Regions from separate parts of the Caballeronia sp. INML2 genome, predicted to be linked through region 2. Evidence: riboswitches for the same ligand, from Rfam matches in the RefSeq annotation. Region 2 holds a riboswitch; the other holds the start of a gene.
What was found. A riboswitch is a leader RNA that binds a small molecule or an ion and turns the genes downstream of it on or off. The one in region 2 is predicted to bind cobalamin.
Positions count from the first base shown of each region.

Region 1: linked by a shared signal. The riboswitch ahead of NCT32_RS03105 (TonB-dependent receptor domain-containing protein) and the one ahead of cobG (precorrin-3B synthase) in region 2 are both predicted to bind cobalamin.

Region 1 is NZ_JALQDH010000010.1:51,989-59,539, forward strand. It holds gene NCT32_RS03080 (SIMPL domain-containing protein) at 7-738, opposite strand; gene NCT32_RS03085 (EVE domain-containing protein) at 815-1,273, opposite strand; RNA gene ssrS (6S RNA) at 1,345-1,526, opposite strand; gene NCT32_RS03095 (cell division protein ZapA) at 1,632-1,946, opposite strand; gene NCT32_RS03100 (hypothetical protein) at 1,943-2,311, opposite strand; cobalamin riboswitch at 2,570-2,895, shown strand; gene NCT32_RS03105 (TonB-dependent receptor domain-containing protein) at 2,975-4,849, shown strand; gene NCT32_RS03110 (iron ABC transporter permease) at 4,885-5,883, shown strand; gene NCT32_RS03115 (ABC transporter ATP-binding protein) at 5,880-6,656, shown strand; gene cobT (nicotinate-nucleotide--dimethylbenzimidazole phosphoribosyltransferase) at 6,668-7,551, shown strand, end outside.
Region 2 is NZ_JALQDH010000049.1:55,572-63,122, forward strand. It holds gene cobM (precorrin-4 C(11)-methyltransferase) at 1-453, opposite strand, end outside; gene NCT32_RS18060 (cobalt-precorrin-6A reductase) at 450-1,208, opposite strand; gene NCT32_RS18065 (bifunctional cobalt-precorrin-7 (C(5))-methyltransferase/cobalt-precorrin-6B (C(15))-methyltransferase) at 1,227-2,438, opposite strand; cobalamin riboswitch at 2,515-2,704, shown strand; gene cobG (precorrin-3B synthase) at 2,738-4,033, shown strand; gene NCT32_RS18075 (precorrin-8X methylmutase) at 4,026-4,652, shown strand; gene NCT32_RS18080 (precorrin-2 C(20)-methyltransferase) at 4,649-5,377, shown strand; gene cobJ (precorrin-3B C(17)-methyltransferase) at 5,365-7,017, shown strand; gene NCT32_RS18090 (VWA domain-containing protein) at 6,993-7,551, opposite strand, start outside.

The sequences.
Region 1 (7,551 bases), on a different contig from region 2:
CATCGTTCAACGCCCCATCTGCACCGAACCGGAGACGTCGACGGTCACTGTCGTCGTGCCGGCTTCCATCGCGATGGGGGCGGCCATCTTCGCATCGGCGCTCATCGCGCGCGATTGCATCATCATGACCGGGCGCGGCTGAACGCCGCTATGTCCGACGTTCACTTCCCGAATCGTGTAATTGCTGTAGCCGAACCCTTGCGCGGCGGCTTGCGCCTGCTTGCGGAACGAATCGATGGCTTGCGTGACGAGCTTCTGCTCGGCCGCGCGCTGCGCCTCGGGCGACAGCGAGAACGCGACGCTGCCTACCTGCATCGACGAGCTCATCTTGCCCGCGAGCTTCGACGCCGCCGCGAAGTCATGCGATTCGAGCACGACTTCCGTGCGGCCTCGCCATGCGGAGATCTTGCCGTCACGGTCCGTTGCCGGATACACGGTGAATGAGCCGCTCTTCGCGGTCACGCCGTCGACGCCCCTCGCTTCGCGCAAGGCGGCCTCGGCGCGCTGATTGAGCGTACTGGTGAGAGACGAGGGATCGGCCGCTTCCTGCTCGTAGAAGAGCGTGATGTTGACGACATCCTGCGGCACTTGCGCGCTTGCCTGTGCCGAAAGAGAAAGCACGCCTGAAGGCTGCGGCTGCGTGATGACCGTTTGCGCGGCGGCCGTTTGGGAAAGCGTGAACGCTGCGCCCGACATCGCGAGGAGCGCGAGCGCGGCAGCGGTTTTCTTGTTGATCATCGAAGGACTCCGAACGCGGGATATCGCGTGATTCGCGACGGGATTTAGGCGCGGCCTTCGTGTCGTAAGTTCCTTGTTAGACGAGTTGTTCGGTAATAAATCGCCACTGCGCTTCTGTTACCGGCGTGATCGACAGGCGATTGCCGCGCGCGAGCACCTGCATGTCCGCGAGCGCCTCATGCTCGCGCAACGTGGCGAGAGAAATGAGCGGCGTCTTCTTCACGAACTCGACATCGACGAGCATCCAGCGCGGCGTTTCCTGCGTGGACTTGGGATCGTAGTAATCGCTCTTCGGATCGAACTGAGTGGGATCGGGATACGCCGTCGAGCACACTTTCGCGATGCCCGCGATGCCAGGCTCCGGACAACTCGAATGATAGAAAAGCACACCGTCGCCGAGCTGCATCTGATCGCGCATGAAGTTGCGCGCCTGATAGTTGCGCACGCCCGTCCACGGCAAGGTTTTATTCGGCGCGTGCGCGAGGTGATCGATGCTCGCTTCGTCCGGTTCGGACTTCATCAGCCAGTAGCGCATGATGGTTCGCTATGCGGAAATCGTCGATGCAAATGAAAACGGCATCGGAAAAACCGATGCCGTTTCTTGAATGGGTCCCCGCCACGGCCGCTAGGCCGGCATCCTGAACCTGGGTTCAAGATTGGTCGCGGTAAGCAACACTTCGGGTACATCGGACTAGCGACGCGCGCGCCCGTGCTGCAAGGTTCCGCAACCGTGCCAATGTAGCATTGGTTCAAGGAATATATGACCTTGGCGAACCAGGCAGGGAACCGTCACTCTACACCAATCGTTTGCCTTATGCAGCCTCTCGGGAGCAAATCGGCAGTTTCTTTTTTCGATTGATATTGCGTGCTGATTGACTCAGCGCGCAGACGTCTCACTGCGCTTCATACTGCGCAATGACCGCGCCCAGTTGTTCGTTCATCGAATGCATCGTGCGGCGGATTTCCTCGGCGGGGAAGGCCTCGCCGTGACGCACGCTGTCCTGCAGCTTAAGCAATTCCGACGCCAGCGAAAGCGCTGCCATCACCGCGATGCGATCCGTGCCGCGCACGCTGCTCGCATTACGCACCTTGTTCATCTCGGCATCGACGCGCGCGACGGCTTCGCGCAATGCGCCTTCCGTTTCCGGCGAGCACGCGAGGCGATACGGCTGCCCGAGAATGGATACTTCGATCTGCGTGGTCGTCATGCCTTCTCTCCTTGATGATGCTCGCCGTGCAATTCCGCTTCCTGTGCTTCCCGGGAATCGGCGTCGAGGAGATCGAGTTGATTGTCGGATTCGGCATGTTGCGCGGACTTCGCGCGGGGCAGCTTTTCGAGAATGGCGTTGAGGCGTACTTGCGCGTCGTCGATTTTCGCGGAGAGCGAGTCGCGTTCGGATTGCAGCGTATCGCGCTCTTCACGCACTTGCGCAAGTTCGGCCTGCACGTTCGCATAGTCGGCGCGCAGTTGTTCGAGTTGTTCTTGCAGCGCCTGACGCGCCTGATTGTGGCGCTCGCTGATCTGGATCAGCCGGCCGATATTTCCTGACAGTGATTCGAGTTCGTTGAGCATGTGCTGCGTCCTCTAAAGACCTCGCATTTTAGCGCGGTTCAACGGAGCTTCCGATAATTGTCTCGTTTCGAGACGTAACAGCATGCGATCTCGCGCTTAATCCTTCGAATCAAGCGCATGTCGCCATGCATTCGTGTGCAGAAAAGGCGAGCGCTGGTCATCGCTCGTGGGGACAGGCCGGCCGATTCTCGTTCGATTCGTCATGTGCCGCGCTACTCTGTCCGTGCCGTTTTCTTGACGGCCCCAACCCGCGCTCCTACACTTGCCGCACTTTTTGGTGCTCGCATTCGCGGATCTCGCGGATGCAGTCAAACGGGAAACAGGGAGCGAAGTCTCCGAAGTCCGACCGGGACCCACCCGGGATGAGCCAACCTGTGCTGCCCCCGCAACGGTAAGCGACCGCAACGCAAGTTGCAAGTCGTCTCATGCGCGTTTTTGCAGCGCAAACGTGTGGATTTTCATCACACCGGGTTTGTTATTCGAATCCACTGCAAGAAACGTGTCGACGCCACTGCGCACGATGCGCGGGAAGGCGAGACGATCCGTCGTCAGCCCGGATACCGGCCAGAGTTCGACGCATCGGCGCTCAATGCGCAAGTGCGTTCGTCGCGCATCGTCCTCGCGGGGAGCGGGGTCGCGCTCATGCGAAACGGAACTTCACTCATGGTATTGCCACAGGCCGCGCTCAAGAACGGCCCCACTCGTCATGTCGCGCTCGTTGCAGCGGTCTTCGGCTCGGCGCTCCCCGGCGCGGCGCACGCCGCCGACGGCGCCTCGCAAACGCTTGCCCCAGTCGTCGTCACCGCGACGCGCGCGCCGCAGCCGCTCGCCGAATCGATCCCGCAGACATCGGCGTTCGATGAACAGGACATCGCCGATGCCAACGCCGACGATGCGCTCGGCCTCGTCGCGCTCGCGCCCGGCGTGCAGGTCACGCGCAACGGCGGACCGGGCGCGAATTCGGGCGTCTACATACGCGGCGCGGCGTCGTCGCAATCGCTCGTTCTGATCGATGGCGTGCGCGTCGAATCGGTGTCGCTCGGCGCGGCGCAGCTATCGCAATTGATGCTCGATGAGATCGGGCGCGTCGAGGTCGTGAACGGCAATGTATCGGCGTTGTACGGCTCGAATGCGATTGGCGGGGTCGTGCAGATCTTCACCAGGGAAGGCGAGCCGCATCCGCCGCGCTTCGCTTTCGAGGCCGAGTACGGCAGCTATCACACGCAGCGTCAATCGGCGGGCGTGAACGGCGCGCTCGACAAGGACGGCCGCACGACCTTCAGCCTGAACGTGTCACGCGAAAAGACCGATGGATTCTCGTCGATCGATCCGGCGATCGCGCCCGGCGCGAATCCTAACGCGAACGGCTATCTGAACGAGAGCGTCGCGGCGACGCTGCGCCACCGGTTCAGCGACAAGTGGGATGCGGGCGTGCGCTTCATGCAATCGAACGGCATCGACAGTTTCGACGATGCCTACGGCCAGCCATCCGACATCAACGAAGCGCACGATCGCGTGCGTTCGGCGTCGGTGTTCGCGAATGGCAGGATCACCGACAACTGGACCACGCACTTCACGGTCGCGCAGGGGCAGGATCGCGCGAATATCGAGCAGAACGGCGTCTATACGAGCCGCTTCGACTCGGAGAATCGGCAATACACGTGGCAGAACGATTTCAGGATCACCGATGCGCACACGCTGTTGTCCGGTTACGAGCATCTCGATCAGACGCTCGATTCCGACCAGTTCACGGCGCCCGATCGTCACGTGAATTCGGTGTTCGCGGGCTACGTGGGGCACATCGGCGCGAACGATTTGCAGGCGAATCTGCGGCACGATCAGTATTCCGATTTCGGCGGCGCGAACAGCTACTATCTGGGCTACGCATATCACTTCGATGCGCACTGGAAGGCGAGCGCGAGCTATGCGGCTTCGTTTCGCGCGCCGAGCTTCGACGACCTCTACTATCCGTTCAGCGGCAATCCGTCGATCCAGCCGGAGCGCAGCCATTCGGTCGAGGCGGCGTTGCAGTACGCATCGAATGCGCTCGGCGTGATGCGCGTGACGCTGTTCCAGACGCGCTATTCGAATCTGATCGACTATGTTTCCGACGGCGGGTTCTACTATGTCGCGCAGAACGTCGGGCGCGCGAAAGTGCAGGGCATCGAGGGATCGTGGGCGGGACATGTCGGCGCAACCGACGTGCGCGCGGGCGTCACGTTCCAGAATCCCGTCGACGAGACGAATCACGAGGATCTGACGCGGCGCGCGCGGCATTTCGCGACGCTCACGGTGCATCGCACGATCGCGCGCTGGCGCGTCGGCGGCGAGTGGATCATGAGCGGAGAGCGCCACGATTACGATTCGACGCTCGCGGGTTACGGCATCGTGAATCTTTCGGCGCGCTATGACGTCTCGAAGTCGTGGTACGTCACAGCGCGCATCGACAACCTGTTCGACAAGGACTATGAACTTGCGTACTCGTACAACACGCCGCGGCGCGGCGCCTATATCACGCTCGGCTGGCATCCGTCGTGAGCAACGCGCCTGAGTGTCTCCAGCGTGCGCGTGCGATGAACGCGAGCCGCGCGGCCGCGATCTGGATCGCGCTCGCCGTGGCGACGTTCATCGTGCTCGTCGCGTCGCTCGCGATGGGCAGTGTCGCGTTGCCCATGTCGCGTGCGCTCGGCGCGCTCGTTCGCTCGCACGCCGCGATGCCCGATATCGCCGATGAGATCGTGCTCACCTTGCGGCTGCCGCGCGCGCTCGCGGGCTTCGCATCGGGCGCGCTGCTCGCGATGGCGGGTGCGCTGCTGCAAGTGCTGTTGCGCAATCCGCTCGCGGAGCCGTACGTGCTCGGCGTATCCGGCGGCGCCGCGACGTTCGCGCTTGCCGCGATGCTCGCATCGGTGCCGTGGTGGGGCGTCGATATCGCGGCGTGCGCGGGCGCGTTCGCATCGATCGTCGTCGTGCTCGGACTCGCGCGCAAGGATCTCAGGCAGAGCGCTCAGGATGCGTCGCCGCGACTATTGCTCACGGGCGTCGTGATCGCATCGGGATGGGGCGCGCTGATCACGCTGATGCTGAGCATCGCGCCCGAGAACCGGCTGCGCGGCATGATCTTCTGGCTGACGGGCGATCTCAATGGCGCGGCTGCGCCGTGGCCTGCGTTGATTGCGCTCGCTGTCGCGCTCGTCGCCATCGTTCCTGTCGCGCCGCAATTGAACGTGCTTCTGCGCGGCGATGCCACCGCGCGTGCGCTCGGCGTGCCGGTCGAACGATTGCGCCTGCGTGTGTATCTCGTCGCGTCGATCGCCGCGGCGGCTGCGGTGACGACGGCGGGAACCATCGGCTTCGTCGGCCTCGTCGTGCCGCATCTGCTGCGCCTCGCGTTCGGCAACGATCAGCGCATGCTCGTGCCCGCCGCCGCGCTCGCGGGCGGCCTCGCCGTGATGGCCGCCGATCTGGCCGCGCGCACCGTGATCGCGCCCGCGCAGTTGCCGGTGGGCGTCGTCACGGCGCTGATCGGCGTGCCGATGTTCCTGTGGATGCTCTTGCGGAGAGCGCGATGACCTTGCAACTCGATGCCGTCGTGATTCGCGCGGGCGCGCGCACGCTCATCGGCGGTCTCACGCAGACGATATCGACGGGCGAAGTATGGTGCATCGCCGGGCCGAACGGCGCGGGCAAGACGACGCTCATCAACGTGCTCGCGGGTCTCTCGAAACCGGCGTCAGGCCGCGTGTCGCTCGATGGCCGCGCACTCGCGTCATGGCGCGCGGCGGACCTCGCACGCGCGCGCGCGCTGATGCCCCAAGCCATGCACGACGCCTTCAGCGCGACCGTGCTCGACACCGTATTGCTCAACCGCTTTCCCTATCTCACCGGCTGGGGTTGGGAGAACGAAGACGACCGCAGCGCCGCGCGCGCCGCGCTCGACACGCTCGGCCTCGCGTCCTTCGCCTCGCGCGACGTGCTGACGCTCTCGGGTGGCGAACGCCAGCGCGTTGCCTTGGCTGCCGTGCTGTGCCAGAACGCACCGTGCCTGTTGCTCGACGAACCGCTTTCGCATCTCGACCTGCGTCATCAGATCGACTGCCTGCATACGTTGTGCGACACCGCGCGCGAGCACAAGCGCACCGTAATCTTCTCGTGCCACGATCTGAACCTTGCGCGCCGTTTCGCGACGCATGCGCTCCTGCTCGACGGCAACGGCGCCGCTCACGCGGGCCTCGTCGCCGACGTCCTCACGCCCGAACGCGCGGGCGCGGCATTCGGCTATCCGCTCGCGCTCATCCGCGACGGCGAGCATGAAGCGCTCGTGCCTTCCATTCATCGCCCCTGAAAGGAATTTCGATGTCCTCGTTCAACGACATCCCGCTGCCCCGCGCACTCGACCGCGCACTCGAAGCCGAACTGCGCCGCGTCATCGACATGAAGACGAAGCCGCCCGGCAGTCTCGGGCGGCTCGAATCCCTCGCGCTGCAAATGGGCCTGATCCAGCGCGCGACCAGGCCGCGCATCGAGCGTCCCGCGATGATCGTCTTCGCCGGCGATCACGGCATCGCGAAGGAGGGCGTGAGTTCGTATCCGCAGGAAGTGACGGCGCAGATGGTCGCGAATTTCTTGAGCGGCGGCGCGGCGATCAACGCGTTGTCGCGCTCGGTCGGCATGTCGCTCGAAGTCGTCGATGCGGGTGTCGCGACGCCGATTCCCATCGACCACGGGTACGAACGCCTGTCGCTGGGACTCGGCACGCGCAACTTCGCGCGGGAGCCCGCGATGTCGCGCGAGACCGCGCTCGAAGGCATCGCGCGCGGCGCGGCGCGCGTGCGGCATCACGCGTCGCTCGGCACGAACGTGATCGGCTTCGGCGAGATGGGCATCGCGAATACATCGGCGGCGGCGTGTCTGATGAGCCGCTTGTGCGATCTGCCGATCGGCGAGTGCGTCGGCCGCGGCACGGGTCTCGACGACCATGGCCTCGCGCACAAGCGCGATGTGCTCGGCCGCGCGCTCGCGCTGCATCGCGAAGGCGATGCGATCGACACGCTCGCGACCTTCGGCGGCTTCGAAATCGCGATGATCACGGGCGCGTATCTCGCCGCCGCATGCGAAGGCATGACGATCTTGGTCGATGGCTTCATCGCGACATCGGCGTTGCTCGTGGCCGCGAAGATCGCGCCCGAGGTGCTCGAGTACTGCGTGTTCGCGCATGCGTCGAACGAAACGGGGCATCG
Region 2 (7,551 bases):
ATCCGCGAGACTTTCCCCTTCCGGCATCGACGTTTTCGTCGCGTAGCGCGTGAGGATCACGGTCTGCGAGATGCCCGGCAACGTCAGTTCCCGCTTCAGCGCCGCCGCCGATGCCGCCGTCGCCGTCACGCCCGGCACGACTTCGTAGGGAATCGCGAGCGCGTCGAGCCGGCGGATCTGCTCGCCGATCGCGCCGTAGAGCGACGGATCGCCGGAATGCACGCGCGCCACGTCCTGCCCGTTCGCGTGCGCGTCCTGCAACAGCGCGACGATGGCGTCGAGGTCGAGCTCGGCCGTGTCGATGCACTTCGCCGCGCGATGCCCGTCGAGCACGTCCTTCGGCACGAGCGAGCCGGCATAGAGAATCACGGGACACGTGCGGATGAGCCGCTGTCCCTTGACGGTGATGAGTTCGGGATCGCCCGGCCCCGCGCCGATGAAATAGATCGTCATGTTTCCGATGTGTCGATTGAGTCGAGCCAGCGCAGCAGCGCGTCGCGCGCGCTCGCGGCGTCGTCGAACGTTCTGTGCGCGTCCGGCAGCGACGGCCGCGTGAGCATCACGACCGGCAAGCCGCGTTCGCGCGCGACGGCGAGCTTCGCTTCGGTCGCGCGGCCGCCGCTGTTCTTGCTGACGACCACATCGACGCCCGCCGCGTCGAACAGCGCGCGCTCGCCTTCGAGATCGAACGGGCCGCGCGCGTCGATGATCTTCGCGCGTTCGTTGCCCGGATGCGCTTCGAGACAGCGAACCGTCCAGCGCTGCGACGCGGGAATTTCATGCAGATGCGCGAGCGCCTCGCGCCCGAGCGTGAAAAGCGGCCGTTGAAATGCCGCGATACGCGCCACGATTTCGCGCCAGTCGGCGGCATCGCGCCAGTCGTCGCCCGGCTGCGGCTGCCACGCGGGACGTCGCACCGCCCAGAGCGGCACGTCCGCGAGCGCACAGGCGGCGTGCGCGTGACGGCTCATCTGCGCGGCATACGGATGCGTCGCATCGACGACGAGCGCGATGTTCTCCGCGCGCAGATAGCGGGCAAGTCCGTCGATGCCGCCGAAGCCGCCGACGCGCACCGTGCACGTCAGGTCGCCCGGCACGCGCCCGAGGCCCGCGAGACTGTAGACATGCGCGGCGGGCAGTTCGCGCGCGATGGCGAGCGCGTCGCCGGTGCCGCCGAGCAGCAGCACGCGCTTCGAGTTTCCCGGCATTTCCTTACGCATGACTCGTCACGGCTTGCTCGCATGCAACAGCGTGATCGGCAGCGCCTGACGCCACGTATCGAAGCTGCCGAGCGGCTCCGCCTGCGCGACACCGATGCGCGTCAGCTCGCCGCCATGCCGCCCGCGCCATTCGACGAGCGCCGCCTCGCTTTGCAGCGTCACTGCATTGGCGACGAGCCGCCCGCCCTGACGCAGGCGCGCCCAGCACGCATCGAGCACGCCCGGCACCGTCAATCCCCCGCCGATGAATACGGCGTCAGGCGCGGGCAGGCCGTCGAGCGCGTCGGGCGCCTCGCCCTTCACGAGCTGCAGCGCGGGCACGCCGAGCGCGTCGCGGTTGTGCTCGATGAGACGCTGCCGGCTTTCGTTCGCTTCGATCGCAATCGCGCGGCACGCGCCATGCGCGCGCATCCATTCGATACCGATCGAGCCGCAACCCGCGCCGACATCCCACAAGAGTTCGCCCGGTTGCGGCGCGAGGCGCGCGAGCGTCACGGCACGCACGTCGCGCTTCGTGAGCTGGCCGTCGTGACGATAAGCGTCGTCGGGCAGGCCCGGCGTGAGCGGCGGACCCGCGTGCCCGGCGTGCGTGCGGCATTCGATCGCGACGAGATTGAGCGCGGCGACGAGGGGCTCGCGCCAGTCGTCGGCACGTTCGTCGATGCGGCGCTCCTCGTCCCCGCCCAGATGCTCGAAGACGGTCATGCGGCTCGCGCCGAAGCCATGCGCGGTCAGGAGCGCGGCCACGGCGGCGGGCGTCGCGCCGTCGGCGCTCAGCACGAGCAGACGCACGCCGCGATGCAGGCTCGCGAGCAGCGACGCGACCGGCCGCCCGACAAGCGATACGCACACGGCATCCTGCAGCGCCCAGTGCAAACGCGCCGCCGCGAACGACAGCGACGACGGCGCGGGAATGACGCGCATTTCGCCGTTGGCGACTTCACGCGCGAGCGTCGCGCCGACGCCAAAGCACATCGGATCGCCGCTCGCGAGCACGCATATGCGGGTCTTGCCGTCGCCGCGTCCGGCGAGCACGGCGTCGAGTGAAAAGGGTTTAGGCCACGGCACACGGCTCGCGGCAATGCGCGCCGGCAGCAACGCGAGATGGCGCTCGCCGCCGTGAATCGACTGGGCGTCGAGCAGCGCGCGGCGCGCGACGCGGGACAGGCCGTGCCAGCCATCTTCGCCGATCCCTACCACGGTCAGCCAGTTCGACATGCGCGGCCTCCTTCATGCGATTTGGAATGCGCTTCGGGCGGCGGCCCTGAAGCGCCTGGATGGTCGATAAAAGCGGGCATAATACAGGTCCGTCGGTGCCCGGAGTCGAAGAGACCCAGGGCCTAAGAGGGAACACAGAAAACTGTGGCTGCCCCCGCAATTGTACGCAGCGAGTCCGCGCTCCACTGCCACTGGTTTCTACCGGGAAGGCCGGCGCGAATGAAGACCTGCCAGCCAAGAGACCTGCCGACTCACCGCATTCGCGCGACGCCGACCGGGCGGGGTGTACCGGTTCGCTCATGACGCGCGAAGCCCAACGGGTCACGCTTTTGACTTCATTCGACCGCTCATCGCTCACGACCGCGCCGCGCGCTTTTGCGTGCCCGGGCCTGATGCGCATCGTGCCCGCGCGGGACGGCGGCCTCGCGCGCCTGCGACTGGCGGGCGGCGTGTCGAGCGCGCACGCGGCGCGGGCCGTTGCGCGGGCGGCGCGCGAATGCGGCTCCGGCGTGATCGAGGTGACCAATCGCGCGAATCTGCAGTTGCGCGGCATCCGCGACGACGCCCACGCCGCGCTGATCGACATTGCGCTCGAGGCGGGCCTCGGCCCCTCGACGGCCGGCGCCGACGACATCCGCAACGTGATGCTCAGTCCGCTCGCGAGCGACGACACGCGCGCGCTCGCCGATCGGATCATCGACGCGATGCAGGCCGACGCATCGCTTCATGCGCTCTCGCCCAAGTTCGCGCTGCAACTCGATGCCGGCGAGCGCCTCGCGATGCTCGATCATCCACACGACCTGTGGCTTTGCGCAATCGACGATGGCGCGCGCTTCGCGTTCGGCTTCGCGGGCACGATGCGGCAGCGTCCGTCCGGCGCGATTCATCGCAGCGATGTGGTGACGTTCGTGTCGGGCGTGCTGCGCAGGTTTCTCGCGCTGGCCACGCCAGAAGAGCATCGTATGCGCGATCTGCTCGCGCGTATCGGCGTCGCGCGCTTTCTCGAAGCATTCGATGTCGATGCAGCCGTTCAGAACTGGCGACGCGGACCCGCCGATGCATCGCTGCGCCTCGGCGCCCACGCGGAGCCGTTTCGCGCGACGTGGTACGCAGGCGCGCAAACACCCCTCGGACGCCTCGACGCGACCACGCTCGAAGCCCTCGCCGATATCGCCGACACGCAAGCCGAAGGCCGCCTGACGATGACGCCGTGGCAAAGCGTGCTGATACCCGGCATCGCTGCGCATGACGCGCATGACGTACTGCAGCGCCTTCACGCGCTCGGCCTTGCGATCGACCCGCGCGAACCGCTCGCGCGCCTCATCGCGTGCGCGGGCTCCGAAGGCTGCGCGAAAAGCCGCGCCGACACCAAAGCGGACGCGCATCGCCTCGCTTCGCTTCTGCCTTCGGATGAAGGCGAAGTGCATCTGAGCGGCTGCGAGCGTTCGTGCGCGGCGGCGCATCCGGTCCCGGTGACGCTCTATGCAGTCGCGCCGGGGCGCTATGACCTACATCGCGGCGCACGAACCGTTGCGCACGATCTGACCATCGAAGAGGCGGCCGGACGGCTCGCCCGGAGCCATGCCGATGCCTGACTACATCCGCGACGGAGCGGAGATTTATCGCCAGTCCTTTGCGACGATCCGCGCCGAAGCCGACCTCGCCGCCATTCCCGCCGATCTTGAAAAGCTCGCGGTGCGCCTGATCCATGCGTGCGGCATGGTCGATATCGTGAGCGATCTGCGCTTCTCTTGCGGTGCGGGCATCGCCGGCCGACGCGCGCTCGCAACCGGCGCGCCGATCCTGTGCGATGCGCGCATGGTCGCCGAAGGCATCACGCGCGCGCGGCTTCCCGCCGATAACCGTGTCGTCTGCACGTTGAGCGATCCATCGGTTCCCGAACGCGCCCGCGCGATGAACAACACGCGCTCGGCCGCCGCGCTCGAGTTGTGGCGGCCGCATCTCGAAGGCGCGATCGTGGCGATCGGCAATGCGCCCACCGCGCTCTTTCATCTGCTCGACATGCTCGATGCCGGCGCACCGAAACCCGCGCTCATCCTGGGCTTTCCGGTCGGTTTCATCGGCGCGGCGGAATCCAAGGCGATGCTCGCCGCCGATAGCCGCGGCGTGCCCTTCGTCGCCCTGCTCGGCCGCCGCGGCGGCAGCGCGATGGCGGCAGCGGCGGCGAACGCACTTGCTTCGGAGGCCGAATGATGCGCGGGCATCTCTTTGGATTGGGCGTCGGCCCGGGCGATCCCGAGCTGATCACGCTGAAGGCGCTGCGCTTGCTCAAGTCAGCTCCCGTAGTCGCTTATTTCGTCGCGAAGGGCAAGAAGGGCAATGCGTTCGGCATCATCGAATCGCATCTCGACGATACGCAGACGCGGCTGCCGCTCGTCTATCCGGTGACGACCGAGGCGCTCGAACCGCCGCTCTGCTACGAGACGATCATCAGCGCGTTCTACGACGAAGCCGCGCTCACGATCTCCGGTCATCTCGAAGCCGGGCGCGATGTCGCGGTGATCTGCGAAGGCGATCCGTTCTTCTACGGCTCGTACATGTATCTGCACGACCGTCTCGCCGGACGCTTCGATGCGCATGTGGTGCCCGGCGTATGCTCGATGCTCGGCGGCGTCGCGGTGCTGGGCGTGCCGCTCGTGTATCGCAACCAGAGTCTCTCGGTGCTGTCGGGCGTGTTGCCGGAAGACGATCTGAAGCGCCGTCTCGAAGCGGCGGACGCGGCCGTCATCATGAAGCTCGGCCGCAACTTCGAGAAGGTGCGGCGCGTTCTCAGCGAGCTCGGACTCGATGAACGCGCGCTATACGTCGAGCGCGCGACGATGGCCAATCAACGCATCGTGCCGCTCGATGAAGTCGATCCGATGGCGTCGCCGTATTTCTCGCTGCTCGTCGTGCCGGGGAAGAAATGGCGCGCGTGAGCTCTTCCATGCCGATGGCGATCGTCGTGCTCGGTGCGGGGGCGCTCGACACGGCGCGGCGCATTCAGGCGAAATTCCAGCAATCGCGCGTGCATGGCCTCGCCCGCCGCGTGAACGCGGACATCGCGTATGACGACTTCGGGGCGCACGTGCGCGCGCTGTATGCATCGGGCACGCCGGTCGTCGCGCTGTGCTCGGCGGGCATCGTGATTCGCGCGCTCGCGTCATCTCTTGCCGACAAGGGCGCCGAACCACCCGTGCTCGCCGTTGCACAGGATGGCAGCGCGGTCGTCCCGCTGCTCGGCGGCATGAGCGGCGTGAACGTGCTGGCGCGCGAAATCGGCACTGCGCTCGGTGTCGCGCCCGCGATCACGACGAGCGGCGAACTGCGCTTCGGTCAATGTCTGCTCGCGCCGCCCGAAGGTTACGCCCTCGCGGATATCGAGCAAGGCAAGCGCTTCGTGTCCGGTCTGCTCGCGGGCGACGCCACGCGCATCGAAGGCCACGCGCCCTGGCTCGACGATGCCGACCTGCCCCGCGCCGACCATGCGCGTTTTGCCGTGCGCATCACGCCCTTCGCTGCGCACGATGATGACAATCTCGTGATCCATCCGCGTTGCGTGCTCGCGTGGATCGGGCATGTATCGCCCGATGACGATGTCGCTGAACGCATGCGTGCGGTCATGCGCGCGCAGGGACTATCGCCGCTTGCGCTCGCGGCCCTGGCAGCGCCTGTGCGTTACATGACGACGCGATCACTGGAAGACGCCGCGCATGCCTTGAATGTGCCCCTGCGCTTTTGCGATGCCGCGCCATTCGACGCCGGCGATGCGCCGCGCATCGCATTGCACGTAAGCGATGCGCCCATCGACGCGCAATCGATCGGGCGTGCGCGCGGCACGCTGACCGTGATCGGACTCGGCCCCGGCAGCGCGGAACTGATGACGCCGGCCGCACGCGCCGCGCTCGTCGCAGCGCAAGACGTGCTCGGCTACGAAACCTATGTGCGCATGGCTGGTCCTTTCCGTGACGATCAGCGCGTGCACATGACCGACAACCGCGAGGAACTGCAACGCGCGCGTCACGCCTTCGAACTGGCGAGCGAGGGACGGCGCGTGGTCGTGGTGTCATCGGGCGATCCGGGCGTCTTCGCGATGGCCGCCGCCGTGCTCGAAGCACTGGACGAAGGCCACGCGGCGCATCCCGAATGGAGCGCGGTGAAACTCGCCATCGTGCCGGGCGTGTCGGCATCGCTCGCGACCGCCGCGCGTGCAGGCGCGCCGCTGGGCCACGATTTCTGCGTGCTGTCGCTGTCGGATAACCTGAAGCCGTGGAGCGTGATCGAGAAACGCATCGCGCATGCGGGCGAAGCCGATCTCGTGATGGCGTTCTATAACCCGCTGTCGAAAGCGCGGCCGTGGCAATTCGATCGTGCGATCGGCATCGTGAAGCGTTATCGCGATCCGCACACGCCCGTCGTGCTGGGAAGAGACATCGGACGCCCGGCTGAAGCGTTGCGCGTCGTCACGCTTGGCGAACTGAAAAGCGAACTCGTCGATATGCGGACGATGGTGATCGTCGGTTCATCGACCACGCGTGTAGTCGGTGATTGGGTCTATACGCCGCGATGGTATGAGTAATCATCGCCTTCGCTCAGCGCATCGGCGGTGATGTATCGTGCGCCCCAGTCATGCGCGAGTGCCTTGCCGCGTCCGGCTGGAATCGAACCCTCTTCGAAATCGACGACGACGATCTCATCCGCCGACGCCGGCGCCTGCGGCTTTTCATTCGTGCGCCCGTCGGTCAGCACCCACAACCAGCGCCGTTGCGACGGTCTTTGTCTTGCCGCGCGTTCGAGCACCGTGGCGGCGCTCGCCAACCCGAGCGTAAGCGGCGTGCCGCCACCGCCGCCGATCGGCGCGACCCAGCGTTCATTGAACCAATGCGCCACGCCCGGCTGCCGACGCACTTCGGCACGCCCGCCGCCGAAGCACACGAGCGCGATCTTCGCGCGCTCGCGATAGGCCCGATCGAACAACGCAACGAGCATGCCTTTCGCGCGCGCAAGCCGCTCGCCCGCGAGCATCGAGCCGGAGCAATCGAGGAGAAAGCAATGCAGCACCGCGCCCTCGCCCTGCGTGCGTCGATAGCGAAGATGCCGCGCCTCGAAACGC